Regions from separate parts of the Rhizobium azibense genome, predicted to be linked through region 2. Evidence: predicted binding sites of a transcription regulator. Region 2 holds the regulator's gene; the other holds the start of a gene.

Region 1 (14,915 bases), 160 kb from region 2:
CATCGCGGCCGTGAGGTCATTCCAGAGGTCCATGGTCACCTTGCCGACCGGGGCAAAGATGCGCTGGGCGATGCCGCTTTTCATCGCTGCCTCGGTCATTTCCTCCACCGGTTTCTCGGAGAATTCCTCGATCATCTCGTCGATGTGCGGATTGGTGCCTTCAAAACGAACCTGCCGCCCGGCCGCCTCTTCCTGCAGCTTGAGCCGGCAAAGCAGCCAGACACCGGCCGTGTCGATATCCTTCACGCCCGATAGGTCGAGCGTCAGATCACCTTTTCCACGGGAAATCTTTTCGAAGTCTTGGAGGACGAGGTGGATGTTCGCGCTGCGCCAATTGCCTTCTAGATGAACGCGGCGACCTCCACCATCGGCTCGGTCGTCCACGTGCAGTGAGGCGGCTTTGCGGGTGTCGGGCTTCAAAATGCTTGTGTCTTTCAAGGCTTGCGGCGACATTGCCGACTCGCGAACAAATCGCTCACGCCCGGCGCGTCAATATACCGAAGACACGCAGAATTTCCATGCTCGCAGGATTGCAATTATGCCACGCTCGCTCGAAATCCAGACGAATTCCTTTCCCATTGCGGGAAGTTTCACGATCTCGCGTGGCGCAAAGACGTCGGCGGACGTCATCACCTGCATTCTGACGGAAACGGGCAGGCGCGGCTGGGGCGAATGCGTTCCCTACCGACGCTATGGCGAAACGATGGAAAGCGTCGCCGCTCAGATCGAAGCCGCCCGGCCACTGATCGAGAAAGGCATTTCAGGCGAAGAGCTGCTTTCTGCCATGCCGCCCGGCGCAGCGAGAAATGCTGTCGATTGCGCGATATGGGATCTCGAAGCCAAGCTCGACGGAAAGCGCGTTGCCGAACGCATTGGGCTTGCGGCCGCAAAACCGCTTACGACCGCCTACACGATCTCGCTCGGCGAGCCCGAGACGATGACAGCGCAAGCGCTCGAACATTCTGCAAGGACGCTGCTCAAGGTCAAGGTCGGCACCGGCGACGATGAGAGCCGCATACGCGCCGTGCGCGAAGCCGCGCCTGACAGCATCATCATCCTCGATGCCAACGAGGGCTGGTCCGAGGAAACGCTGGAACACCACTTGCGCATCGCCGCCGAAATGAACATCGCCCTTGTCGAGCAGCCCCTGCCCGCCGGCCGGGATGAAATGCTCGCTGGCATCGCGCGCCCGGTCCTCGTCTGTGCCGACGAGAGCGTCCATCACACCGGCGATCTTGCAAGCCTGCGCGACCGCTATGACGCGATCAACATCAAGCTCGATAAAACCGGCGGCCTGACGGAGGCACTATTGATGAAACGAGAGGCAAAGCGCCTCGGCTTCCAGATCATGCTCGGCTGCATGGTGGGCACATCGCTCGCAATGGCACCAGCCGTGCTCTTGGCGCAGGACGCGGATTTCGTTGATCTCGACGGTCCGCTGCTTCTTGCCTGCGACCGGGAATGCGGGCTGCGCTACACCGCTTCCCTTGTCTGGCCGCCTGAGGCCGGCCTTTGGGGCTGAAGGTAGGAGGCGACGAAGACCAGAGACATCCCCAGCGCCGCGACGAGCGCCATCACGTAGAAGCCCGCGAGGCCGAGCCAGGCATAGATATAGCCGGAGGCGAGCGTCATCAGGCCCATGAACATGCCATTATAGAAGAAATAGGCGCCCTGGGCCGACGATTCCTGCGTCTCCTGTACGGTTGCCACGATCCGCCTCTGCACGCCGGAATGCACGAAGGCGAAGCTGCAGGAATGGAAACATTGCAGCACTAAAAAGCCAAAGAATCCCCAGTGCACTGGGAACAGGATCCAACGGCAGATGCAGACCGCGCAGCCGATGCGGATGAGCGTCCAGGCGTTGAAGCGGCGGTTCAGATGTTTGGAGACGAAGAACACCATGACTTCGGATGCGACGCCCGCACTCCAGAGCAAAGCCACCTGCGTTCCCGAAAAGCCGAGGTGATGCCAGTAAATGGAGGCGAAAGCATAAAGTAGCGCGTGGCTCGACTGCTGGATTGCCACGCCCCAAAGCAGCACCAGCAGGTGGGGCTGCCGCAGCGAACTGCCAGTGGCAGCCGGCAGGTCGACCGGCGTTCCGCGCCGGCGCGTCGGCCCGATGCGTGGACAGTGGATCGCCATCAGCATCGTCGCGACGAAGCCGAAAATCATCACCGGCAGCACCATCGAGCCACCCCAATGGCCGATCATCTCGCCGCCGATCAGGGTCGATGCGATGAAGGCGATCGAGCCCCATACGCGCATCGAGCCGTAGTCCAGTCCCCATCGGCGAACGCCAGAAATGACGATCGATTCGACGACCGGCAGGTAGGGCGCAAAGGTCGCTCCCTGCATACTGAAAACGATCAGGACCGGCCAGAAACTAGTCGTCCAGCAGAGCGCGACCGCCGTCAACAGCGACAGTCCGCCGGACCACAACAACACGTCGGCGCGCTCCTTCATTCGATCGGCATACATCGCGACGACCGGCGCGACGAGGACGCGCACCACCATCGGCACCGCCAGGATGATGCCGATTTCATGATCGGTGAATTCGTGGAATGCGAGCCAGACTGGAAAAAAGGGAAGAACGACACCGTTTACGGTCAGCGGTGCGCAATAAGACAGGGCGCTGAGCAGCCGGAAGCGCGGCGGCGCCTCCTCGCCTGTCGGAGCATTCTGTGCGGGAATCATCGTTGGACCTGCAGGAAACCAGATGGTTGCCTATCACATCAACCCAAGGTCTACTATGGCCAGAAATAGCCTTCCGGAAACGTTGTGAAAAAAGCTGAACTACTCCGCTTACAACCCATTCGCGCAAATCCCACTCAGTCCGGGTGCGCGCAGAGTGCCATACATTTTTGAGCCAAGCGCGATGGGTCACAGTCAGCTGGTTCGCTCGCCCGTCCAATAAACAAAAGGAACATACCTGTGTGCCGATTCAAGCTTCGCCGCCTCGACGGGAATGATGCGTGGTCTTTTAGGGAGATCCGCCTGGAGGCTCTCGCGAACCATCCAGAGGCATTTGGCGCGTCATGGGAAGAAGAGCAGCGCCAATCGGAGGCCCAATTCGCTGAAAGGCTCGAGAACGGTCTTGTGATCGGAGGGTTCTTTGATGACGGAATGCTTGCCGGAACTATCGGTGTGTCAAAATCCAAAGGCATCAAGACGCAACATGTCGGATCGATCTGGGGAATGTTTGTCCGTCAAACGGCAAGACGCACAGGGCTCTCACGCCGACTGCTGAGTGCGGCCGTCGACGAAGTTGGCACGACATTGCGCTCGCTCCGGCTCAGCGTGGTTTCGTCCAACGTTGCGGCGATCCGGCTTTACAGATCCATGGGTTTTAAAGAGTGGGCCGTCGAGGTCGAAGCTTTAAAGGTGGGTGATATTTACCATGACGAGATCCTCATGCGGCTGGAACTAGGCCCATGATAACCGGCGCCACAAGCAAGCTCGCTGCATCGACTGGATTCCGTGGGATATCGCTTCAATTTCAATATTCACAAATGAGATTCAGGCGGCCTGCGGCTCGAGTTCGCTGTCGCGATGCTCGAGCGCCATCGGGATGGCCTGAGCGTCGGCAATCGTGCTCCAGGTTATGAGTTCGAACGTGCCGTCCTCGTGCTCGGCAATTGCCGTACAGCTCTCCACCCAGTCGCCGGTGTTGATATAGCGCACGCCGTCCATGTCCTCGATCACAGCATGGTGGATATGGCCGCAGATGACGCCGTCGGCGCCGTGCTTGCGGGCTTCGTCGGCCACGACGCGCTGGAACTCGCCGATGAAATTGACGGCATGCTTCACCTGCAGTTTCGCCCAGGCGGAGAAAGACCAATAGGGCATGCCCATGCGGCGGCGGATCGCGGCCAGCACGACGTTGATCTTGATCGCCGTGTCATACGCCCAGTCCCCGAGATAGGCGAGCAGGCGGGCATTTCGCACGACGACGTCGAACTCGTCCCCATGCAGGATCAGGTATTTCTTGCCGTCCGCGCCGTCATGCATCATGCGCTCGGCGACTTCGATGCCGCCGAAATGCATCCCGGGGAAATCGCGGAGGAATTCGTCGTGATTGCCAGGGATATAGACGACGCGCGTGCCCTTGCGCGCCTTGCGCAGCAGCTTCTGCACGACGTCGTTGCAGACCTGCGGCCAGTACCAGCTGCGCTTCAGCCGCCAGCCGTCGACGATGTCGCCTACCAGAAATATCGTATCGGCGTCGTGATACCGAAGAAAATCGAGGAGGAAGTCCGCCTTTGCCGCCTTCGAGCCGAGATGCACATCGGAAATGAAGAGAGTACGGAAATGTCGAATATCCATATGTCTTTCACAAGCATCTTGCCTGCGTCCCATCGTTCATCTGGCCTTCCAAAATCAGACTCGTGTTTCAGGAAGATGACAGATGCGCGAAATGGCGCATTCGCAGCGCTCGCGAGTTTTCCGCTCGGATGCGAAATTCTGACTGTCCCAGCCAGCCGATTGTTGTATGGAGAGGTCTTCAAAAGATGTGAGTGCGCAAGCGGAGACGGCAATGGATCATCAGGAAAAATCCAAGACGGAGAAAGACGAGACCGGCGGAAACCTCGACGAACAGGCGCTTTTCTTCCATCGTTATCCCCGTCCCGGCAAACTTGAAATCCAGCCGATCAAGCCACTCGGCAACCAGCGCGACCTGGCACTCGCCTATTCGCCCGGCGTCGCAGCACCATGCCTTGCGATCCGTGACAATCCGGAGACGGCGGCTGATTATACCTCGCGCGCCAATCTCGTCGCCGTCATCTCCAACGGCACAGCGGTTCTCGGCCTCGGCAATATCGGCCCGCTCGCCTCCAAGCCCGTCATGGAAGGCAAGGCCGTCCTGTTCAAGAAATTTGCAGGCATCGACGTCTTCGACGTTGAAATCGAGGCGCCCACCGTCGACCAGATGGTCTCCACCATCGCCTCGCTCGAGCCGACCTTTGGCGGCATCAATCTCGAGGACATCAAGGCGCCGGAGTGCTTCGAGGTGGAACGCCAGCTTCGCGGGAAGATGAAGATCCCGGTTTTCCATGACGACCAGCACGGCACGGCCATCATCGTCGCCGCAGCGATCCTTAACGGACTGGAGCTTGCCGGCAAGAAGATCGAGAATGTGAAAATCGTCGCCTCCGGCGCGGGTGCCGCTGCGCTTGCCTGCCTCAACCTCCTGGTGACGCTCGGCGCGAAGCGAAAAAACATCTGGGTCCACGATATCGAAGGCCTCGTCTATGAAGGCCGCACCGAACTGATGGACGAATGGAAGGCTGTCTATGCACAGAAAAGTAAGATGCGTACGCTTGCCGACAATATCGGCGGCGCCGATGTCTTCCTGGGCCTTTCGGCTGCCGGTGTCCTGAAGCCCGACCTGCTGTCACAGATGGCGGAAAAGCCGCTCATCATGGCTCTCGCCAATCCGACCCCCGAAATTATGCCTGACCTTGCGCGTGCCGCCCGCCCGGATGCGATGATCTGCACCGGCCGCTCGGATTTCCCGAACCAGGTGAACAACGTCCTCTGCTTCCCCTATATATTCCGCGGCGCGCTTGATTGCGGCGCCACAGCCATCAACGAAGAAATGAAGATGGCAGCCGTTAAGGCCATCGCGGGACTTGCCCGCGAGGAAGTATCGGATGTCGCGGCTCGCGCCTATTCCGGCGAGACGCCCGTCTTCGGCCCGAATTACCTTATTCCCTCGCCCTTCGATCCGCGTCTCATCCTGCGCATCGCCCCGGCTGTCGCCAAGGCCGCGGCCGAGACGGGCGTCGCGTCGCGGCCGATTGCCGATTTCGACGCCTACCTCGATCAGTTGAACCGGTTCGTTTGGCGTTCAGGCTTCGTCATGAAGCCGATCTTTACCAGCGCCAAGCTTTGCGAGAAGAAACGCGTCATCTTCGCGGAGGGAGAAGACGAGCGCGTCCTGCGCGCGGCCCAGGTTCTGCTGGAAGAAAAGACCGGCGAGCCGATTCTAATTGGCCGCCCCTCGGTCATCGAGGCACGCCTCAAGCGGTTCGGCATCCGCATTCGCCCGAACATCGACTTCGCCGTGGTGAACCCCGAAGATGACCCGCGCTATCGCGACTATGTCGACGACTACTTCGCGCTCGTCGGCCGTGCTGGCATCAATCCGGAAGCCGCCCGCACGATCGTGCGCACCAACAACACGGTTATCGGCGCCTTGTCGGTGAAGCGCGGCGAGGCGGATGCCCTCATCTGCGGCGTGGAAGGTCGCTTCGACCGCCACTTGAAAGACGTCGGCCAAATCATCGGCAGACGGCCGGGTGCCTGCACCTTCGCCGGCCTCAGCCTGTTGATCACCCAGAAAGGGCCGGTCTTCTTCGCCGATACTTTCGTGAACTACAATCCGACCCATGAGGAAATCGCCGAGATCGCCGTTCTCGCTGCCCAGGAGGTTCGGCGCTTCGGCATCACTCCTAAGGCTGCGCTCATCTGCCATTCGAACTTCGGCTCACGAAACTCCGAGAGCGCACGCAAGATGCGCGATGCCCTGCAGCTCGTGCGCGATCGCGCCCCGGATCTGGAGGTCGATGGTGAAATGCAAGCCGGTTCTGCACTGTCGGAAGCGCTGCGCAAGCGCGCCATGCCGGATAGTTCGCTTGCCGGCGAAGCCAACCTATTGCTCTTCCCGAACCTCGATGCCGCCAACATCTCCCTCGGCCTCGTCCGTACCATGATGGATGCGCTCCATGTCGGCCCGATTTTGCTGGGAACTGCACAACCTGCGCATATCCTGTCGACTTCGGTCACCTCGCGCGGCGTTGTCAACATGGCGGCGCTTGCCGTCGTTGAGGCTTCTCAGCCGGCGTAAGTTGTCGCCAACTGCAAAAATGCGCTACTATTGCCTCGCCAGCTTGTTAACGGAAGCGGGTGTCGCGCCGCGCTCTGGCCCGACCTTGCTGCGGATGATGCCGTGAAACGCCGAAACCTGACCCTTGCGATCCTGCTTGTCCTGGCCGCGCCTGCTGCCGCGCAGACGAATGAGATCTGCGACGACCTGCGCGGCCGCATCGCCGATCTGCCCCAAGTCATCGGCAACGGCCCCGAAGTCCGCCAATATGCGAGCGCTATCGCCGAGCAGAATCTCGAGCTTAGAAAGGTCCGCAACGACCTGCGCGGCTACGGCTGCTCGGTGGACAGCATGGTCGTGATCGGCGGCGAGAATGCGGACTTTTGCAGCGAGCTCCAGCAGTCCGAGGCGCGCATGGTCGACAACATTCGATACCTTCAGGAGCGGCGTAACGAACTGCGCGATCAGGGCGGCGCCGATTATCGCGTCCGCCGCGAGCTGATGGCGGCGCTCGAAGACAACGGCTGCAACGACGAGCTCGATTATGCGCCCGACCCGCAGGCCTATGCACCGGCGCCAAGTCCAGAAGAACAGGCGATGCGGAGCGATACCTTCATTCCGCTTGGAGAAGGCGAACAAGGCGACATCCAATACGGCGTGCCGGACGGCGAGCTCATGTCGCATGTCAGCACCATGTGCGTGCGCACCTGCGACGGCGGCTTCTTCCCGATCACAACGAATGCAACGTCGATCGATTTCAACCGCGACGCAGCGACGTGTTCGAGAATGTGCCCGGGTATCGAGACGGAGCTTTTCTATCAAGACATCTCGAATACCGATGCCGCAAACATGATCTCGGCCTCGACCGGTGCGCCCTACAGCGCCATGCCGAATGCCTTTGCCTACAAGAACCGCGCGCCCGGCGAAAAGTCCTCCTGTTTGTGCAATCTCAGCGCCTATTACGAGAACATGCGCAAGAATCAATCGATCAGCGAACCGCCGACGAAAGGCTCGATCACCAGTATCAAGACGAAGCCGCCATCGGGCGCCGCCTCCACGCCTGCCCGCCAGCCGCAGGTGCCGGACCGCCCCTATGACCCGGCGAACAGTAAAGTCCGCCAGGTCGGTCCGCAGTTCCTCGCTGGCGATCAGGGTGCGATCGATCTCAAGAACCCCGCAACGCCCGGACCGCAGCCCCAGCAGAACTGACGCGTCGTTACTGGCTTCCCCATCGGTCGCAGAACACCAGGTCTTTCAGCGGCAGGCGCTGGCGCCAGCCTTTCACGGCAAGTTCCGGCGCTGTGTAAAGCTGATCGACATAACCCACACAAAGCCAGGCGACGATTTCGATCCGCTCTGGAATGCCGAGCAATTCCCGAATATCCGCATCGTGGAAGATGCTAACCCAGCCGACCCCGATGCCTTCGGCCCGGGCAGCAAGCCACAGGTTCTGCACGGCGCAGACTGTCGAATAGACATCCGTACGCCGATTGTGGGTGCGGCCGATGACTACCGGCCCTGCCCTGTCGGGATCGCAGGTGACGCAGATGCTGAGCGGCGCCTTCCGGATGCCTTCGAGCTTCAGGCTTGTGTACATATCCCGCCGCTCCTCTTCAAACATGTCGGCCGCTTCCCTGTTGGCGCGCGAAAACGCCTGCCAGGCGGCCTGGCGCACCTTCGGATCGCGGATCACGATGAAATTCCAGGGCTGCATGAAACCGACCGAGGGCGCGGCATGCGCCGCCCCCAGCAGCCGCGACACCAGATCGTCAGGCAGGGGATCGGGCAGAAACTGATCGCGCACGTCGCGGCGCGTTTCGATGGCTCTATAGACCGCGGCCCGGTCATCGTCGGAAAAATGGCCGGCCGGCACCAGGGAGCGGGCAAAAGGTTCAAGTTGCATCGTCAAATCCCCAACAATGCTTCAGCACCCGCGCACAGGCGCGCGAAGCGTCAAAACTTCGCCGCCGTCCACGCGGTTCGGTCTATCTTGTCAGGCCGGTCTTCTGACTTGGCGTCACCCGCTTGCCGCGGCCTTCCCGGCAGATGCCAGTGGCCATTGTTGCAGAAAGCGTCAGCCTCACAGCGTTGGGCACGTTCCGGTCCTTCACCGGATTCCCGATTCTCCTGCTGGATGCAGGCACCTGACGCAGTCTCTATCGTCCGAGTCGGCGGCTCGTTCAAGTCCCGGGGAAATAACGCACATAGGCAAATTCGTCACCATCAGGTGACCAGCAGGGTACATTGATCGTTCCCTGTCCGCCGAAGAGCTCGAACAGCGTGGTCAGGTTGCCGCCGTCTATGTCCATCAGCCGCAACCGCACATCGAGGTCGCGCGGATGATCGAAGACCTCCGGATCGTAGGAAAGGATCAGCACCTTGTCGTTCTTCGGCGAAGGATGCGCAAACCAGTTGCCATAATTGTCGAATGTCACCTGTTCCAGGCCGGTTCCATCCGGATGGATGCGCCAGATCTGCATGAGACCGGTGCGGCTGGAGTTGAAGTAGATCCATCTCCCGTCAGACGAATAATCCGGCCCGTCGTTTCGACCCTCGCCATGCGTCAGCCGTTTTTCGGGGCCACCATCGACGGAGATCGTATAAATGTCGAAGAGGTCGTCGCGAATGCCGCAATAGGCGAGCTCCCTGCCGTTCGGTGACCAACCGTGCCAATAGGAGGGCAGATTTTCGGTGATCAGCCGCGGCGTCCCGCCAGCCGCCGGCAGAATATAGATCGCCGACTTGCCGAATTCGGTCTTGTCGGAAATGACGATTTGCGTCCCGTCCGGCGAAATGCCGTGATCGTTATTACACTGCGTTGCAAAATCCGTATCGACCTGTTGGAGGCCGCCGGTACCGTCCGGCCGCAGCCGGTAAAGCAACCCGTCGCCATTCAACAGCACATAGCCGCCATCGGGCGAAAAATTCGGCGCCTCGATCAGCTTTTCCGTCTGGACGACAATCCGGCTTTCGCCGGTGCGAATATTGTAGATCTCGACCGAACTGCGCATGCATACTCCCGGATCTTGGGTTACCGGTCGCGGAACCGGTTGGTAATCGGGTAGCGGCGATCGCGCCCAAAGTTCTTCTTGGTTATCTTGACGCCCGGAGCCGATTGGCGGCGTTTGTATTCGGCGAGATAGAGCAAATGCTCGACGCGGTGGACGGTCGCCACATCATGCCCGCGCGCGAGGATCTCCTCGACCGCCATCTCCTTCTCGACGAGGCATTCGAGGATGTCGTCCAGAACCGGATAAGGCGGCAGCGAATCCTGGTCCGTCTGGTCCGGGCGAAGTTCGGCGGACGGCGCCTTGTCGATGATGTTCTGCGGGATCACCTTGCCGGACGGCCCCAGCGCGTCCGGCGGCACATGACTGTTGCGCCAGCGCGACAGCGCATAGACCTGCATCTTGTAGAGGTCCTTGATCGGATTGAACCCGCCGTTCATATCGCCGTAGAGCGTCGCATATCCAACCGACATTTCCGATTTGTTGCCGGTCGTGACAACCATCGAGCCGAACTTGTTGGAGATTGCCATCAGGATCGTGCCGCGCGCACGGCTTTGCAGGTTCTCCTCGGTAATGCCGCTATCGGTTCCTTCGAACAGCCGTGAGAGCGCCGAAGTGAAGCCGTTCACCGGGTCCTCGATCGGCACGATGTCGTAACGACAGCCGAGCGCCTTGGCGCAATCGGCGGCATCCTTCAGCGAATCGGTTGACGTGTAGCGATACGGCAGCATCACCGTTCGAACGCGCTCCTCGCCCAGAGCATCGACGGCGATCGCCGCGCAGAGCGCCGAGTCGATACCGCCGGAGAGACCAAGGACGACATTCTTGAATCCATTCTTGTTCACATAATCACGGAAACCGACCAGGCAGGCGCGATAGTCGGCCTCGTCGGGCTCGGGAATCCGAGACATGGGGCCTTCGCTGCAGCGCCAACCATGTTCGCCGCGCTTCCAGGTCGTCACCGCCAGCGCCGTTTCGAACTGGCTCATCTGAAAGGCCAGCGTCCTGTCGCCATTGAAGGCGAAACTCCCACCGTCGAAGACGAGTTCGTCCTGGCCGCCGAGTTGATTGGCAAAGACGAGCGGTAGGCCGGTTTCGATCACCTGCTTGAGCGCCACCTGATGGCGCACGTCGACCTTGCCGCGATAATAGGGCGAACCGTTCGGCACGAGCAGGATTTCGGCGCCACTTTCGGCAAGTGTCTCGCAGACGTCGAGATCGTTCCAGATCTCTTCGCAGATCGGCACGCCGATCCGCACACCGCGGAAATTCACCGGCCCCGGCATCGACCCTTCGGAAAAGACGCGCTTCTCGTCGAACTCGCCGTAGTTCGGGAGGTCGATCTTGTCACGCAGCACCAGGATCTGGCCGCCGTCGAGAACTGCAACCGAGTTGTGCCGCCCGGTCTTTCCCTGCCGCGGAAAGCCGACGATGACGCCGGGGCCGCCGTCTGCGGTATCGGCCGCGAGGTCCTCGACCGCCTTCAGGCAGGCCCTTAGGAAGGCCGGTTTCAGCACGAGGTCTTCCGGCGGATAACCGGAAATGAAAAGCTCCGTCAGAAGCAGCAGATCCGCGCCCTGGCGGGCCGCATCGGTGCGTGCCTCACGAGCTTTGGCGAGGTTTCCGGCGACATCGCCGACTGTCGGGTTCAACTGGGCAACGGCAATCCGGAGCGTATTCAAAGGAGCGTTTTCCTGTGTCATGTCATCCATTTAGCGCGGGTCGCCCGCCTCTTCAATTGCCCGTTCCATGAAAAGACGCCGGGTATGGCGGGCGAAAAACTCAAACCCTTGGGAAAAGCCGGCGCCCCGCAAGGTTCATCTAGCGTTCATGACGGACATGTGACACTTCGGTGAAAATTTTATGACATCGGAGCATACCGTTGATTGCGTTGATAATGAAGTCTCTACCCTCGAGCAAAGCAGCACTGCTTTCCGCCGGTTTCGGGTCGAGTTTAAAGTCTCCGGCAGCGCGCGCGGCAATCGGCATCCTGTTTTCGTTTTCCCTCGCTTTCCTCAGCGTCGTCGCTGTCGAATGGATTGCGCGCGGCACCTTGACCGATGTGGGCGAGTTCCTGACATCGACGGTCAGGCCCGGCATGACGACCGTCGCCATGCTGGCGATCGTGATGTTGACCCTCGATGCCGTATTTGGCCGGCGCCACCAGTCGGCATTTGTATTGATCCCGCTTTTTCTGGTTCCTGCCTTTGTCTCCAATCAGAAGCAGCACTTTCTCTCCGACCCCTTCTATCCGTCCGACATACTCTTTACTCGTCAGATCATGGAGCTGCTGCCGGTCATGGTGCGAGACAGGCCGTTGACCGCCGCAACGCTTCTCGTCGGCATCGTGCTTTTCGCCTCAGGCATCGTTTTCGCATGGCGTTATGCATGGCAGAACTTTCCCAAGCTCTCGCGCCAGGCACGCCTGCGCCACCTCTGCCTTGGGCTGCCGGTGATAGCGGCCTTCGCCTCGCTCATGGACTATTCGCAATATTCCTACGTTCGCGACCGCCTGCAGGTCGTACCGATGATGTGGGACCAGAAGGAAAACTACCGCAGCAACGGTTTCATACTGGCCTTCCTCTTCAACATCCCGATGGCCGACGTCGCAGCGCCCGCCGGTCTCAACGCCGATGCGCTCGACGCGATTCCCTCGCGCAACTACGGCTATCTGACGGGCCCGAAAGAAAAGCCGGACATCATTATGCTGATGAGCGAGTCCTTTTGGGATCCGACGAGGTTGAAAAATCTCTCGTTCAGCGCCGATCCGATGCCGAACGTCCGCGCCGCGCAGTCCGGATACGTCTTCTCGCCGGAATTCGGCGGCATGACCGCCAATGTCGAATTTGAGGCACTGACCGGATTTTCGAACGCCTTCCTGCCTTACGGCAGCATTCCTTACCAGCAATATGTCCGCAGCGACGTGCCCTCGCTTGCCACCTTCTTCCGCGGCGAAGGCTATATCGCCCGCGCCTTGCACCCCTTCAGTGGCTGGTTCTGGAACCGCAACCAGGTCTACAAGGATTTCGGTTTCGAGGAGTTCCGGACCGAAGAAACGATGCCGCCGATGGAAAAGCGCGGCATCTTCGCCTCCGACGATTCCCTGACGAAGGAGATCATGCGCGAGGGCGACGGCCTCGATAAGCCATTCTTCTTCTTCGCCGTCACCTTGCAGGGACATGGTCCCTACGAGCCGTATCGCTATGCACGCAACACGATTGGCATCCGCGGCAACATTCCAGAGGCCGATCGTGCGACGCTTGCGACCTATGCGCAGGGCGTGAAGGAAGCTGACGACAGTCTCAAGATGCTGATGAATTGGGCCTCGAAGCGCGAGCGCGAAACGATCATCGTGCTCTGGGGCGATCACCTGCCGCCGCTCGGCAACGTCTATATGAGCGCCGGCTACATGGCGGACCAGGTGGCCACCCGCAGGGCGCCGCTCGACGTAATGAAGCGCGAGCATGAAACGCCGCTGGTCATCTGGTCGAACAAGAAAGGGGTGAAGCAGAACGTCGGCACGATCAGCCCGTCGCTGATCTCCTACAACCTCCTCAAGTTCGCCGGTTTCGAGCATCCCTTCTACACCGGCTTCCTCGGCCGCGTGCAGAAGAAATACGACATCATCGACCGTTACCAACTGGCGGCGCGCAACAAGAATGTGACGCCGGACTGGTTGCGCGACCGGAAAAAACTCGACCCCCTTGTGCGTGATTACGGCTACCTGCAGCACGACATCATGTTCGGCAAAGCGCGGACGCTGGAGCGCTTTTTCCCAAAGCACGACCTGCTCGCCGAGGGCCACCTGAGCCATTGAGTGCAGTCGGCGGCTCCGTTGCACATGTAACTCGAAGATCGCATGACGATCCCAATCTCGACGAGACGCTGAAACAGCGGCTGCGGATTCGCACCGCACGCATGGCCACTCCCGGAAGACGAAGCCCGTCACCCCGCCGCTGACGTCGATTTCAACATCACCGGCTTCGGCAAATTTGGCCTTGATGTTGTCAATTCCTGGAGGAGTCGGTGATAGTGGCAAGGCGCAAGCTGAGCGCACATTCGCTGACTAAGCAGATCTTCCGCGCGGGTGCCAGATATCGGAGCCAGTCATGAATAATATCTCGAACTTCGTTCACCTGCATTTCGACAGGCCGACTGAGCAACTCGGCGACATCGAAAAGCGCGTCCTCAGGAGGACGCACGAACGCAAGATCATCTCGACCGACGTCAATGAAGCCTTTTCCGCCGAGGCGACCTTCGGAGCGCGCGTCGCTGACGGTATCGCAAGGGTGGGCGGCTCCTGGTCCTTCATTATCGCCTTCCTCGCTTTCCTGGCGATCTGGGCGGTAATAAACACCATTGTCCTTGCAACGCGCGCCTTCGACCCTTACCCCTTCGTCTTCCTGAACCTGATCCTCTCCATGCTGGCCGCTCTCCAGGCGCCGATCATCATGATGTCGCAGAACCGGCAGGCCGAGCGCGACCGCTTCGAAGCAGCCAAGGATTATGAAGTAAATCTCAAGGCCGAGCTCGAGGTCATGTCACTGCACCAGAAAATCGACATGCACGTCGTGACTGAACTCGCCGCACTGCGTGAAGAGGTCGGGCGCCTGAACACTTTGCTGGCCGGAAAAGGGGCTTAAACACCTTTTGCGTATTTCAGCGCGCCTTCGTCAATCTCATAGAAGTCGCCCTTGTCGGCACAGTAGATATGATAGCCGAAGGAAAGCCCGCTCGGCAGGTCGAAGGCACCGGCCATCACGGAAACTTCTGGCGATCCCTTCCGCTGCCAAAAGAGCGCCGAACCGCAGTTTTCGCAGAAGCCGCGCTCAGCCGTCTCGCTCGACCGGTACCAGCGGATCGAGCTATTGCCCTCGATCGTCAGGCTCTCTAGGGAGACGTCGCAAGACGCGTAGTAGAGCCCAGTCTGCCGTCGGCACTGTGAGCAATGACATGCGACAACCGGTCCAGGCTTGCGCCGGCTTAAAAACCTCACCGCCCCGCATCCACAGCCACCCGTATATTCCTTCGTCATTCGCAGCTCCTTTTTCGATGGAATGCGAAATTGGCCGCTTGCCTGG
Region 2 (14,915 bases):
CGCCCTGACCGCGCCAGCGGATCTGCCTCGCCTTCCCGGTTGCGATCTTGTGAAAAGGCGGACGATTCGTAGAAATGGAGGCGTCCTGCCCCGGCTGATCACAATGCATTTCCAGTGGCTTTTCCGGCGCCGCAGCCGCTTCACCTGCTCCGCAACATGCAAAACAGCCGTGACCCGACCCGACGCCGGATGGAAGACCCTGACCGCTCTACAGTCGCGGGGTCGGCTGTGATGAAGACGCCCGGCGTGGGTCCGTCCCTTCACATTCCCTTTTCATCCGGAACAGCATCTGCAGCCCCGGAACCATCCGTAAGAATATTCATCGTTAGGCAAGCCGCCTTCCGAAGTCAATTGTGCCCACTCAAATGAAACCCGCGGCAAACAGCTTCCAATTCTCGGTCCGTTTCGCGCCGGGCTTTCGCCACATTTCGGGAGCAAGCGCCCGTATAGCCCTTGACGCTGTTGGCCGCCATCTAGTTCTTTGCACATGCTCACGAAATCGAATTTCCCGCGCCTCTACCGGCTCTACCGCCTGCTCGACGCCGGGAGGCTCCGTGCGCTTGCCCGCCGCAGTGAAATGGGCATGGTCTTCGCCGGCATCGCCGTCGGCGTGACGTCGGGCCTGGCTGTCACCGGCATGAGCCTTGTCTCGCGCGAACTGCATCGCTTGATCTTCGGTATCAGCGACATCGAACGGCTGAGCTCATCGCAGACAAACGACAAATTCCTGCTCCTGATGGCGCCGGTCTGCGGCGGGGTTCTGCTCGGCCTTCTGTTTTTCATTCTCGCGCGAACCCGCAAGAAGCCTATGGTCGATCCCATCGAAGCCAACGCTTTGCATGGCGGACGGCTGTCGCTGACAGATAGCATCATCGTCGCCGTACAGAATCTGGTTTCGAACGGCTTCGGCGCCTCCGTCGGCTTGGAGGCCGGCTACGTTCAGCTCGCGGCGGGTATCGCCTCCAAACTCGGGCTGAAGCTTCAGCTCCGCCGTGCCGATCTGCGCGTCCTTGTCGGCTGCGGCGCGGCGGGAGCGATTGCCGCGGCCTTCAACGCACCACTGACAGGCGCGTTTTATGCATTCGAGCTCATCATCGGCACCTACACGATCGTTTCACTGACGCCGGTCGTCGTTTCCGCCCTCGTATCGACGCTCGTCGCGCGCCTGCTGGCGGGAAGCGATTTCATGATCGATGTCGGTGAATTCGGCACGGTGGTTCCGGCTGATTATATCCCTGCCCTGTTGCTTGGCGCCTTCTGCGCCGGCGTCGGCATCCTGATCATGCAGGGCGTGGCCTTCATCGAGGAGATGGCGCGTAAAAGTTCCGTTCCGACGCCGCTTCGCCCGGCGCTCGGCGGCATCGTCGTCGGCCTTCTGGCGATGATTACACCGCAGGTGCTTTCAGCGGGCCACGGCGCGCTGCATCTGAACCTTGGCCGTGATGTTGCCGTCCCGATCCTGGTCGGCCTTCTCCTACTGAAGTCCTTCGCATCGGCGATCTCCATCGGTTCCGGCTTCAGGGGCGGCCTCTTCTTCGCCTCGCTCTTCATGGGCGCGCTGCTCGGCAAGCTTTTCGCCTATTGTGCCCCCTATTTCGCCCATGCGACGCTGACGCCCGTGATCTATGCCGTGGTCGGCATGAGTTCGCTCGCCGTTGCGGTCATCGGAGGGCCGCTGACGATGACTTTCCTGGCGCTCGAAATAACCGGGGACTTTCCAATCACCGCGCTGGTACTTGCAGCCGTCATCACCTCGTCGCTCGTCGTTCGCAACACGTTCGGTTACTCTTTCGCGACATGGCGTTTCCATCTTCGTGGCGAAAGCATCCGCAGCGCCCATGATGTCGGCTGGATCCGCAATCTGACGGTCGACAAGCTGATGCGCTCGGACGTGAAAACGGCGAAGGCCAGCATCACGATTGAAGATTTCAAGAAGGCCTTCCCGATCGGATCGAGGCAGCGCGTCATCCTCGTCGACGACTCCGACAAATATGCCGGCATCGTGCTCGTTCCGGAAATCTACGCGAGCCCGGTCGACACCTACGACGAGGGCAAGGATCTGAAGGATTTCATTCGCTACCGGAACGACTTCCTGCAGCCACAGATGAACGCAAAGCAGGCGGCGGCGATCTTCGACAAGACGGAGAGCGAGGCCCTCGCCGTGCTCAACAATCTGATCGAGCGCCGCGTCGTCGGCCAGCTCAGCGAAAGCTATACGCTTCGCCGCTACAGTGAAGAGCTCGACCGCAGACGACGCGAGGTATCCGGCGAAATCTAGCCGAGGAGCCCCGCCACCCAGGCATTGTCGAGATGGGTCTCGAGTTCGTCGGCGACCTCGTCGAGCGCCTGGTCGACGATTTGACCGTAGCTCCGCCGTTGGCCGGATAGGCCAAAGCTTTCGAGAAGCTTGCCGCGATAGGCATCGCTGCCGAACAGGCCGTGCAGATAGGTGCCCATGATCCGGCCGCCAACAGATACCGCGCCATCGGCCACACCGTCGATCACCGCTGATGGCCTGGCACAGTCCGGCCCGGTCGTCACGCCCAGATGGATCTGGTAGCCGGCAAGGGGAACGCCGTGTTCGACCGAAACCGCCAGGCTGTTCCGCACGGTCTTTTCAGGCGCCATTTCGGTCTCGACATCCAGCAATCCGAGACCCGGTGTCGCATTGCTCGCCCCCTCGATGCCGAGCGGATCGCGAACCACGCGCCCGAGCATCTGATATCCGCCGCAGATGCCTATGACGCGCCCGCCGCGCCGGACGTGCGCCTCCAGGTCTCGGTCCCAGCCGGCAGCGCGCAGGTCACCGAGGTCGGCGATCGTCGATTTCGACCCGGGCAATATCACGAGCGCTGCATCGTCCGGTAGCCGGTCTCCCGGCTTCACGAAGACGAGCTCGACATCCGGCTCGGCACGCAGAGGATCGAGATCGTCGAAATTGGCGATCCGCGGCAGAACCGGTACGGCGATCTTCAACGCACCGGAAGCACCCCTGGCGAGGCGCTCCAGCACGGCCGAATCCTCCGCTGGCAAGCGCGCGGCAGCCTTCAGCCAGGGCACCACGCCGAAGCACGGCCATCCGGTGAAGCGATTGATGGCTGCCTTGCCGTCATCAAAGAGCGAAACATCGCCTCGGAACTTGTTGATGATATAGCCGGAAATCATCGCCCGGTCGTCGTCCGAAAGGATTGCGTGGGTGCCGGCAAGAGAGGCGATCACGCCGCCGCGGTCGATATCGCCGACGAGCACGACGGGCACCTTGGCGCGGGTGGCAAAGCCCATATTGGCAATATCGCCGGGACGTAGATTGATTTCGGCCGGCGAGCCTGCACCTTCGACGATGACGAGATCGGCGCCTTCCAACGTGATCGCAAAGCTCTCTAGCACTTGCTCAAGAAGCAGCGGTTTCAACATCTGGTAGTCTCGTGCCCTAGCCTGTCCAAAGACCTTGCCCTGCACGATGATCTGGCTGCCGTTTTCGGATTGAGGCTTAAGGAGAACCGGGTTCATGTGTATCGACGAGGGCGTGCGCGCCGCAAGCGACTGCAGCCACTGCGCCCGGCCGATCTCCCCGCCGTCATCGGAGACGGCCGCGTTGTTCGACATATTCTGTGGCTTGAAAGGCTTCACCTTGAGGCCGCGATTGGCCGCAAGTCGGCAAAGCCCGGCAACGAGCACCGTCTTGCCGACATCCGAGCCGGTTCCCTGCAACATGATCGCCTTGGTCATGCGATGAGGCCTACAACGCGGCATGATCCGCGGTCAATCGTCCGATTGAAATGCGAAAACCGCGCGGGCTGGCGGGCGCGCGCGGTTTGCCGAAAACTCTGGCGTATTCGCCAATACACGACGAAACTCGTATTCTCCGGGACGCACTACCTGATCCGGAGAAAGCGGCGGTTGTCCCCCGCCGTGGTTCAACTGATAGCGCGACATTCTTACCGGAGTGTTATTACGGACCTCAGCAATGGCGGATTTCGACTTTTTTCGACATTTTGCCGATTCCCGATCCGCATGCAGCCCATGATGGCAGCTCGGTACAGGCTATCGCTTGTGGATCAGTGGGGATATTAGCGCATTCAAATCAGCTGCTTAGCTCAATAATATTCGCTCATAATCGGATTTCAATTGCCGTGTCAAAGGCGTAGGCTGGAAGTGATGGAATGTTCCAGGCCGCGGTGGCGATGCAAAAATGGCTGAAACCTGAAATTGCGACGGCGAAATTGTCACATGCATCCATTGAACGAGCCGATGGGCAGTTTGTATTCTGCATGTCAGCATCAGAAACTGGGAAACGAGGGAATGAAGATCATCCTGGCTTGGCTGTTTATCGCGGTATGTCTCGTTACCGGCGCCCGCGCCGCGCGCGCTGATTGCGATAATGTTTCGATTGCGGAGATGAGTTGGGCCTCGGCGGCGATTGCCGCCAATATAGACCGCTTCGTCCTTAAAAACGGCTACGGATGCAACGTCACGATGGTAGCCGGTGATACGGTGCCCACTTTTGCTTCGATGGATCAGAAGGGCGAACCCGATATCGCACCCGAACTCTGGACCGCGTCAGTCAGGGTTCAATTCGATGCGGCTGTGAAGAGCGGGCGCCTGATCCAGGCCTCCGAGATTTTGTCGGATGGTGCAATCGAAGGCTGGTGGATTCCGAAATTCATCGCCGATGCAAATCCCGACATCCGCTCAGTGCAGGATGCGCTGAAACGGCCAGACCTCTTCCCCGCACCCAAAAATGCCTCCAAGGGCGCCGTTCACAATTGTCCGCCGGGCTGGAGCTGCCGGATTTCGACAGCCAATCTTTTCAGAGCCTTGGCCGGCGAGAAGGCCGGTTTCGAGCTGATTGACAGCGAAAGCCCGCAAAGCCTCGACGATTCGATCGCCGCAGCCTTCGACGCCAAGGTCGGCTGGCTCGGCTATTACTGGGCACCAACGGCGATCCTCGGCAAATATGACATGACACTGCTTAGTATGGGCGTCAGCCACGACAGGGCGGAATGGCTGGCCTGCACCGCGATCGAAGGCTGCGCGCGTCCGCAGCTTAACGCCTATCCCGTCTCCCAAGCCTTTACCGTCGTCACCAAGGCCTTTGCCGACCGTGCCGGTCCGGAACTCGCCTACTTTCGCTCCCGCACCTGGGACAACAACACTATAAACGACGTTCTGGCATGGCAGGACGAAAACCAAGAAAGCAGCGAGAACGCCGCACTGCATTTTCTGCGCAACTACCCCGAACTCTGGACACGGTGGATGACGGCTGACGTCGCGGAAAGGGTAAGGGCCGCACTTTGAGCAATTCCAGCCTCGCGAAGGCTATAGCTCCTAGGCTGACGGCATAGCTAGTCGAACGACTGCCGGACAATGGCAAGAACCTATGGATGACCGATGACGCCAGCCGCTTCCTTTCCCGATCGCGAGATCGTTGCCCACAAATTTGCAGGCGCTTGCGAAGCCGACAGGTCCTATCTTGCGCTGCTCATGGAAATGCAGCGCAAGACGACAACCTGATCGACGGCTTGCGTCGGTATCTGGATTTGGCGGCGGCTGGGCCTTTTCTCAATTCTCTGAAAATTGAAAATTGCGGAGTCTGGATTGGCGAAGCCGCTCCCAGGCGCCTTCAGATCCGTTTGACGGAAACGGCAAGATCCAGCCAGCATCCGGCCTATCTTGCATTCCGCGCCGGGCTTGACCGATCAGGCGGCCTGGAACGCGCCTACCCTGCCGCACGATCTGAAAAGATTTAGCGGCGTGCGGCGCGGTTGACCGAATGGCCGGCATCCTGCGTCGCGTTGACGGCGTTTGCCGTATCACGGCCCATGCCACGGATGGTATTGCCGCAGGAAGAAAGGGCCAGAAGCAGCATCAGTGCTGCGCCGACTTTGACCGTTGTCGCCATTTTGGAAATCCTCTTGTGCAAACGAAAATTACGCAGCCGAAGCAGCCAACGCCGCTCCGGCCGTTTAACGCGCTGAAATCCAATAAAGTTCCTCGCCGTCCAGATCAAGCGGCGGCGGCCTTTGCCTTTTCCGCGAAGGCAAAGCGGATGCTGTCGGCGACGGCCTCCATAGGCCCGGAGAGCTGCGAGGCCGTCAACAGCCGGATGTCGAACGAGCCGAGTTCAGGCAGGCCTTCCTGGGCACCAAGCATCACCATCCCGTCGGCCACATAGGAGCGCGGCAGCGGCGCGATCGCAAGGTCGGAAAGCACAGCGGCGCGCTGCGCCATCGTATGGCCGCTGAGATAGGCAACGCGGTAGGGCCGCTTGTTACGCTCAAGCTGCGCCAGCGCCTCCTGGCGCCAGATGCAGCCATCCTCCCAGATCGAGATCGGCAGGGGATCGCGCCTGTGGGCAGTACCGCATTTGGCGCCTGCCCAAACAAGGCGTTCTCGAAACACGATCTCTCCGCCGGTCGGAAACGGCCGCGTGGCGCAATTGATCAGTGCCAGATCCAGCCTCTGCTCTTCCATACGCTTCTTGAGGCCGATGCTCATGTCGATCGTCACGTCGACCATGATGCCCGGGTAGCTCTCCGCAAAGCTCTTCAGGATACTTGGCAGCAGCCGTTCGCCGATATCCTCCGGCGCGCCGAGCCGCACGACGCCGCTGAGTTCCGGCATGATGAAGCGGGAAACCGCCTCGTTGGAAAGCGCCAAGATATTGCGGGCGTAGGTCAGCAGGAGCTCACCGTGCTGCGTCAGCGTCACCGATCGCGCATCACGCATGAACAGCGTCGCGCCGAGCTGTTCCTCGAGCTTCTTGATCTGCATGGAAACCGCCGAAGGAGTGCGGAAAACTGCTTCGGCTGCGGTCGAAAAATTGCCTGTTTCCGCAATGGCGACAAAGGTTCTTAGAACATCATTGTCGAGCAAGGGGATCGGGCGGCGAAAGGGCACAGTCATCGTCGCATCTTTCAATTTTTCTGATGTTAAGCACCATATCATTTCGTTTGTTTGAATGTCAACGCAAAGCTATTTTAGCACCATGGCGATAAACGAAGGAGGCCATGATGACCGAGACTGCACATAGCATTTTGGACATCTTCTTTACGTTCAGGGCAAGGCAACTGCAGCGCACCGCCTGGGAGAACACTATGCGGCAGATGACCGCGTTGCCCAGCCACCTGATCGCCGATGTCGCGCCACTTGCGCTCGACAACAGCCGAGAATGGTTCACCCATCCATCTGCTTCTCCACGAAGTTCTGCACGTAAAGCGTTACAGACGCTGCACGAAATGCGCTTCACGCCGGGCTTGTCGGCAGCTGACCCTCAACGAAAACTGTAATCGACTCGCAGGACCCGCACCGAACTATTGAGGCCGCCAGACTTCCTCCTTTGCAACCAGGAGGACCATCGCAGATGTGGGCAAACGTGTCATCGAACCGGATGGGAGTACCGATCTGGAACGACTTTTCTTGGCGCGGGCGAGGTCAGGCCAACGCCGTCGCTAATGCTTCATCATCAATGGAAGCGGCGAATGCGACAGCAGGTAGTGAGTGACACGACCGAGCAGCAGTTCCAGGAAGTAGCCATGCTTGAAAGCGCCGATCAAAAGGCACGTCGCATTCGCCGATTTGGCGAAATCGAGGATCGTTTCCCCGACGGACAGCCCTGCCGAGTTGATTGCGACGACGTCGCCGTCAAGGCCCAGCTGATCAAGCAACTCTCTTGCCGTTGACTGGTAGCTTCCGTCCGGTTCGTCGTTGACGCACAGAACCGTCACGCGATCGGCCGCAGCCAGCCAGCGTCTGGCCGCGGCGACGGCTCCCCGCGCATGACCATGCGGTTTCCAGCCGATCACCACATGCCCCAGCAGATTGCCGGCATGGGTACCGGCAGGTGGTGCCAACACCAGCTTGCGCTCATGGAAAACGAGATCGTGAAAAGCGTCGCGGGCATCCATATTGCCATGACAAGGAGCGACGACCAACGCCGTCTCACGGACTTTGGCGCTCACGCAACGAGCAACTTCGCCGCGGCAATCATCGAGAAGGAGCCGTTCTCGGCCGGGCTTGCACTGCTTCCAATCCTCGAAGGCTCGGGCGACCCGTTCGAACCGCTCATGCGGCGAGCCTTCGGTCAGGTCCCGCAGCATCTGCAGATCGATCTCCTCGGGCGCGGCGATCATCCGTTCCGGATCGGCGCCGACATGGGCCACGGACATGGTGCCATGGATGGCACGGGCGGCGTCTTCGGCGACGTCAAGGCAAGGTTGCGCAGTTGCCGGATCGGGCAGCAGGGCGAGAACGTCGGCATGGTCGGTCCCTTCCCGCACAAGATCGGCGAAGATGACACCGGCTTCTGCCGAAGTCGGGTTCGGCGGGTCGTTCGCGGGCGCATTGTTCATACCGGGCCTCCTTTCGCGATGCTCCCACATCGCTCCCGGTCCATCACGTTTAAGATTTTACTCCTGCGTCCGATGGCTGGCTAGCAAACGCCGCACAGGCTGCGCCGCTTCCACGGCAAACGGGCGATTGCGTGGTAGGGTTTATGCGCCGGCCAGTACCAAGGGCTTCGCCATCATGGCCTGCGACCCAGATGGATCGACGGGTTCTGGGAAAAGCCCCTGCCGCCATGGTCGGATTCTTCGTCCGTGCCAACAACTCGATCGAGGTCACCTACCAGCGCTCGTTCTACGAAAAACGCGCCGCGCTGCTCCACGGCGGCAATCTCGACGTGGAGCCGATGGTGGCGAAGCCGCGCCCTGGCACCGCTTGCGGCATCCTTTGAACAATCAGCCAATTTCCGCGTTCATTTGAAGGGGCAAAGGAGCTCTTGATGTCGTACGGATCGCTGAGTGCTTTTGGTGACACCTGGTGCCGGTACAGGCCGGACACCGAGACCCTCGAGGCCGCTCATGACCTGGTGGACCGGTACCTTGCGTTCGCCGAGGAAGCGCAAGTGGGAAATGACATCATCGACGAGATCGAGCTGCCCGTCCCGAAGCCTATGCTGATCAAGTCGTTTGGCCTCGTCATCGCTGCCGAGCACCGTCCGCAGATAAGAGCTCTGCTGATCAGAGCGGGCATGACGCTGGCCCAGTACCGCGCCGACCTCGGACCACGGATGCGGTTAAAGCCCACGACGCCGCACGGCAGGCTACGGGCAGCCCGATCGCGGGAATTCGAGCGCCGTCTTCAGAAGAAGCTCGTGGCGGTCGCTGAAGAACGGATCAGCCTTGGCGCGTTTTATCGACGCGCCTTTATCGAGGCCATGCATTGACGCCAGATGAGGTCACACCTTGCCTTGACCGCGACGATCAGATCGCCGCCTGCATCAGGTAGAGGGATCGTTCCGGAGGAAGCTGCGCAACCATTTTCATCATGATCTTGGGATCGACATGGTGAACGGATCGCACTTGGCCGTCCCGGTAGATGATCGTCAAGACGCGCGTCTCTTCGTCATAATCGAGTTGGGCGATCGTTTTCGTGTACACCAGGAACCGCATGCCGTTAAACCTCACTGGTCAATGGAACATCACCAAGGTGATGGTGCCGACCATGACCCAACCGGAAACGATAATGAGGGACATTCTCAACAACGCCGTCTTGATCGTCATGGAATACTCCAAATCGCTTCAACCAAACTAGCTGTACTTTGGGACGAGTGTAGGCCGATCGGACCGAGCCTCATCCCGGTTGGATTGTATGTCTGACGCCTTTGGGCAAGTATGGGAGCCGAAGGCGGACTGGAATCACCTCCAGCGCGACTAAACACACACCAATATAGGCGGTCGCGTGAAATCGACGTGACACACGTGTTGCGAGAACATCTATATCGCGCCTCACAATCTCTGCACACAGTGGCGGGATCGGGTCGGACCCCGATACCGGTCAGAAGTCGCGAAGTGCGTAGCCGGCGCCGCGCACCGTCCGGATCACCTTGTCGGCCTTGCCGAGACTGATGCCCTTCCGAAGGCGTCCGATGTGTACGTCGACAGCGCGTTCATCGACACTGGCATCGCTGCCCCACAGCGATGCCCTCAATTCCGATCGGGAGTGGACGCGACCGGGGGACTTCATCAGAAACTCGAGTAGCCTGAACTCGGTGGGTCCGAGCTTGACTTCCTTTTTCTGCCTGTGGACCCGGCGGGCGTTCTTATCGAGCGTCAGATCCCCGACTTTCAGCGTGCTCTCCAGTAACGCTGGATTGAGACGTCGCAGAAGGTTCCGCAATCGGATGAGGAGTTCGACGGGGGAAACTGCCTTTATGAGGCAGTCGTCGGCTCCGGCCGAAAGGACTGCCAACCGGTCCTGTTCGAGGGGCGAGTCCAGAAGCACCACGATCGGAAGGCGGGCGGTCGCTCCGGTTGTCCTGAACTGGCGGCATGTCGAGATCGCCATCGAGCCAGGAGCCGGCGCACCGAATATCACCGCATCAGGCAGCCGCAACGCCACAAGCTCGACGAGCGATGCATGGGGGGGAAGACAGTTCACCGAATATCCTTCTGTCTCCAGAGCGTTCTTCAGCGTGGTGAGCAGATCTTCGTCCTGCTCGACAACAAGTATCCGCACCGACATCCTCTCCGGCCTCCCTGCTACGCTTCCATCGAATATCCCGCGCCGCGGACCGTGCGGATGACGTCCTGCATGTTGGAGAAATTCAGTGCCTTGCGAAGGCGACCGACATGAACGTCGACGGTGCGCTCGTCGACATAAATGTCGTGGCCCCAGACACCATCCAGAAGCTGCGAACGCGAGAAGACGCGTCCGGGCGATGACATCAGGAACTCCAGGAGGCGGAATTCGGTCGGACCAAGGCGGACTTCGCGACTCTTGCGGTGGACGCGATGCGTTTCGCGGTCGAGTTCGATATCCCCGCATTTCAGCACCGTGGAGAGCACCTCAGGCTTGGCGCGGCGCAGCATCGCCTTTACGCGGGCAACCAGCTCTGGCGTGGAGAACGGCTTGACGACATAGTCGTCGGCCCCGGTGGAAAGGCCGCGCACGCGCTCGCTTTCCTCGCCGCGCGCCGTCAGCATGATGATCGGCAGACGCTCCGTTTCTGGGCGCATGCGCAGGCGGCGGCAAAGCTCGATACCAGAGACGCCGGGCAGCATCCAGTCGAGGATCAGGATATCCGGCGTGCGCTCCTGAAGCCTGATTTCGGCCTCGTCGCCGCGCAGGATGGTGTCCACCTCGAAACCTTCGGCCTCGAGGTTATAGCGAAGAAGCACGCTCAGTGCTTCTTCGTCTTCAACGACTGCAACTCTCGGGATCATGCGGTTCTGTCTCCTGAAGGCGGGTTCGCAACAGTCATTGCGTGACCGCGCCGACGGTGTTGGCAGTGTCGTCCTTCGGACGTTCGCCTTCCGGCTGTGCGCCGGTCGCCATGTAATAGATCGTTTCGGCAATGTTGGTTGCGTGATCGCCGATGCGCTCGATGTTCTTGGCGCAGAAGAGAAGATGCGTGCAACTGGTGATGTTGCGCGGATCTTCCATCATGTAGGTCAGCAGCTCGCGGAACAGCGAGGTGTACATGGCGTCGATTTCCTCGTCTCGCTCGCGGATCGACTTCGCCTTGTCGGCTGAACGCGAGGCATAGACGTCGAGTACTTCCTTGAGCTGTACCAGCGCCAGTTCGGAAAGATGCTCGAGACCGCGGGCGAGCTTGCGCGGAACGCCGGTGCTCTGCACGGCAATGACACGCTTGGCAGTGTTCTTGCCGAGATCGCCGACGCGTTCGAGATCGGCCGCGATGCGGATCGAGCCCATGATCTCGCGAAGGTCGGAGGCCACCGGCTGGCGGCGGGCAATCGTGACGATCGCCTTGTCGCCAATCTCGCGCTCGGCGTGATCCATGATAACATCGTCGGAGATGACCTTCTGGGCCAAGCCAGCGTCACCGTTGACAAGCGCGCGGACGGCGTCCGACACCATCTGCTCGGCAAGCCCGCCCATTTCCGAGATGCGGCGGGACAAATACTTCAGATCCTCGTCATAGGCAGAAAAAATATGGGTCGATGCCATGGGGATTGTCCTTGAATAGCCTGAACGCCGCAGATCAGCCGAAGCGGCCCATGATGTAGTCCTGGGTGCGCGGGTCGTCCGGATTGGTGAACATCTTGTCGGTGTCGTTCTCCTCGACGAGATTGCCGAGGTGGAACATGGCGGTGCGCTGCGAAACGCGGGCCGCCTGCTGCATCGAATGCGTCACGATGACAATGCTGTAGTTCTCGCGAAGCTCGTGGATCAGTTCCTCGACCTTGGCGGTCGCAATAGGATCAAGCGCCGAGCATGGTTCGTCCATCAGGATGACTTCCGGGCTGACGGCGACGGCTCGTGCGATGCACAAGCGCTGCTGCTGGCCTCCCGACAGACCGGTGCCGGATTCCTGCAGGCGGTCTTTGACTTCGTTCCAGAGACCGGCCTTGTGGAGGCTGCTTTCGACGATCTGATCCAGGTCAGCCTTCGACCTGGCAATACCGTGGATGCGCGGTCCGTAAGAAACGTTCTCGTAGATAGACTTCGGGAACGGGTTCGGTTTCTGGAAGACCATGCCGACGCGAGCGCGCAGTTCCACAACGTCAATGTCCGGATCGTAGATATCCGCGTCGTCCAGCTTGATTTCGCCCGTGACGCGGCAATTGTCGATCGTGTCGTTCATGCGGTTCAAGCAGCGCAGGAAGGTGGACTTGCCGCAGCCCGACGGGCCGATGAGTGCGGTAACGGTATTTTCGCGGACGTTCAGGTTCACGTCGAATAGCGCACGCTTCTCGCCGTAGTAAACCGACACCGTCTTGCCGACCATCTTGTAGGCGGTCGCGTTCATTTTCTGCTCCAGAGCCTTCTCAACTGCTGTTTCGGTCAACATGTTCATAATCCTTACTCCGTTACCAGCGGCGCTCAAAGCGCTGCCTGAGGAAGATGGCGATCGCGTTCATCAATATGAGGAACCCCAAAAGCACGAGAATTGCGGCGGAGGTTCTCGATACGAAGCCGCGTTCCGGGCTGTCCGCCCAGATGTAGATCTGGCTCGGAAGCGCCGTCGACGCCGCGAATATCCCGTCCGGAGGGCTCGTGATGAAGGCGTTCATGCCGATGAGCAGCAGCGGCGCGGTTTCTCCAAGAGCTCGCGCGAGCGAGATGATCGCTCCCGTCATGACGGTCGGCATGGCGAGCGACAGCACGTGGTGGAAGATCATCTCGTGTTTGGAGGCGCCGACCCCCAGGGCCGCCTCTCGGATCGAGGAAGGCACCGCCTTCAGCGACACGCGTGTAACAATAATGAGCGTCGGCAGCGTCATCAGCGAGAGGACGAGGCCGCCGACGAGCGGAGACGACCGCGGCAGGCCGAAACCGTTCAAGAACACGGCGAGCCCGAGGAGACCGAACACCACCGACGGGACCGCCGCAAGATTGTTGATGTTGATTTCGATGAGATCGGTGAAACGGTTCTTGGGAGCGAACTCTTCCAGGTAGATCGCCGCCGCAATGCCGATCGGGAAGCTGATGGCGAAGCAGACGAGCAGCGACCAGAACGATCCGGAAATCGCGCCAGCCAAGCCAGCCAGTTCCGGGAAGCGGCTGTCGGCATTGAGGAAAAGCGCCCAATTGAACGGACTGGAGATTACGCCCTTGGATACGAGCTGGTCGATCATGCCGATCTGCTCGTCGCTGATGCGCCGCTGGCTCTCTGGCGTATCCCGGCTGATCTCGCCTTTGACGAACTGGTCGGCCGGATCGGACATCGGGATGACGAAGCTGCTCGGTGCCTTGAGGCGTGCTGGATCCTTAATGACTGCATCGCGAACGAGGAACGGTGCCGAGGATGTGAAGAGGTCGAAGAAGGCCTTCTCCTGCCTGCGTGGCAGGTCCCCAATCTGGTTGCGCAGTGCCTCGCGCACGGCGCCGCGCCAGTCGGCCTTCATCATATCACTTGTATCGAGCTCAGCTTTGCTGAGGTCGATGTTTATGGTGGCCACCGTCTGGGTGAACGCCTTGTACCCGGTGAGCGTCAGAGAACCGATGAGGAAAGCGAGGAAGCCGAGCGCGAAAATGATTGCGATCATGCCATAAGCCTGGAGACGCCGCTCAGCGGCATAGCGTGCCTTCCGGCGTGCCTTCATGTCATCCGAATGCCAGTTCACACGCGTTCCGGCGACTGCGGTCGTGGACATCAATATTTCTCCCGGTACTTGCGCACGGTGCGCAGCGCGATGAGGTTCAGGCCGAGTGTGACGAGGAAGAGTACAAGGCCGAGTGCAAAAGCCGCCAGCGTCTTCGGGTTGTCGAACTCGGAGTCGCCGATGAGAAGGGTGACGATCTGGACGGTCACGGTGGTGACCGCATCGAAGGGGTTGAGTGTGATCTTCGCGATTAGGCCGGCTGCCATGACGACGATCATCGTTTCGCCGACCGCACGGCTAAGGGCCAGAAGGACGCCGCCGATAATGCCAGGCAAAGCGGCCGGCAGCAGGACCTTGCGGATAGTCTCGCCCTTGGTTGCTCCCAGGGCCAGCGAGCCGTCGCGCATGGCACGCGGCACCGCCGCAAAGGCGTCGTCCGAAAGCGAGGAAATGAACGGAATAATCATCACGCCCATGACAAGGCCGGTGGCAAGCGCGCTGTTCGGCGACGAGGCTATCCCCACGGAAGCGCCCAGGGCCCTAATAGCAGGGGCGACCGTCAGCACGGCGAAGAAGCCGTAGACGACCGTCGGAACTCCCGCGAGAATTTCAAGAAGCGGCTTCACAACGGCACGGAACCGCGGATGCGCATACTCGGTCAGATAGATGGCGGAGAGTATCCCCGTCGGAACCGCAACCAGCATAGCGATCGCCGAGATGACGAACGTGCCGAACAGGACCGGAAGAACGCCGAACGCGCCTTGCCCGGCCACCTGGTCTGCGCGGATGGCGATCTGAGGCTCCCAACGCAGGCCGAAGAGAAATTCGGTGACCGGAACCCTT

The links. The regulator PhoB, encoded in region 2, activates phosphate uptake and scavenging genes when phosphate is short. The targets are predictions, from matches to a motif close to TGTCATNNANCTGTCAT.
Region 1: the regulator PhoB is predicted to act here: its motif matches at 4,388-4,404, upstream of EV130_RS15650 (UDP-2,3-diacylglucosamine diphosphatase).

What each region holds. Positions count from the first base shown of each region.
Region 1 covers NZ_SMBJ01000005.1:483,703-498,617, reverse strand. Annotated here, with positions in the region: gene EV130_RS15670 (ABC transporter permease) at 1-438, opposite strand, end outside; gene dgcA (N-acetyl-D-Glu racemase DgcA) at 539-1,522, shown strand; gene EV130_RS15660 (MFS transporter) at 1,474-2,694, opposite strand; gene EV130_RS15655 (GNAT family N-acetyltransferase) at 2,932-3,435, shown strand; gene EV130_RS15650 (UDP-2,3-diacylglucosamine diphosphatase) at 3,517-4,323, opposite strand; gene EV130_RS15645 (NADP-dependent malic enzyme) at 4,535-6,847, shown strand; gene EV130_RS15640 (DUF2865 domain-containing protein) at 6,950-8,035, shown strand; gene bluB (5,6-dimethylbenzimidazole synthase) at 8,043-8,729, opposite strand; cobalamin riboswitch at 8,806-8,989, opposite strand; gene EV130_RS15630 (TolB family protein) at 9,007-9,837, opposite strand; gene EV130_RS15625 (NAD+ synthase) at 9,858-11,537, opposite strand; gene EV130_RS15620 (LTA synthase family protein) at 11,732-13,651, shown strand; gene EV130_RS15615 (DUF1003 domain-containing protein) at 13,944-14,477, shown strand; gene EV130_RS15610 (GFA family protein) at 14,474-14,869, opposite strand.
Region 2 covers NZ_SMBJ01000005.1:328,246-343,160, reverse strand. Annotated here, with positions in the region: cobalamin riboswitch at 1-323, opposite strand, end outside; gene EV130_RS14910 (chloride channel protein) at 488-2,278, shown strand; gene EV130_RS14905 (cobyric acid synthase) at 2,275-3,729, opposite strand; gene EV130_RS14900 (glycine betaine ABC transporter substrate-binding protein) at 4,303-5,298, shown strand; partial or broken gene EV130_RS14895 (hypothetical protein) at 5,392-5,750, shown strand; gene EV130_RS14890 (entericidin domain-containing protein) at 5,747-5,902, opposite strand; gene EV130_RS14885 (LysR family transcriptional regulator) at 6,007-6,948, opposite strand; gene EV130_RS14880 (hypothetical protein) at 7,014-7,289, shown strand; gene EV130_RS14875 (universal stress protein) at 7,452-8,351, opposite strand; gene EV130_RS14870 (hypothetical protein) at 8,543-8,734, shown strand; gene EV130_RS14865 (hypothetical protein) at 8,783-9,226, shown strand; gene EV130_RS14860 (KTSC domain-containing protein) at 9,264-9,452, opposite strand; gene EV130_RS14855 (winged helix-turn-helix domain-containing protein) at 9,838-10,524, opposite strand; gene phoB (phosphate regulon transcriptional regulator PhoB) at 10,542-11,225, opposite strand; gene phoU (phosphate signaling complex protein PhoU) at 11,260-11,973, opposite strand; gene pstB (phosphate ABC transporter ATP-binding protein PstB) at 12,008-12,823, opposite strand; gene pstA (phosphate ABC transporter permease PstA) at 12,837-14,123, opposite strand; gene pstC (phosphate ABC transporter permease subunit PstC) at 14,123-14,915, opposite strand, start outside.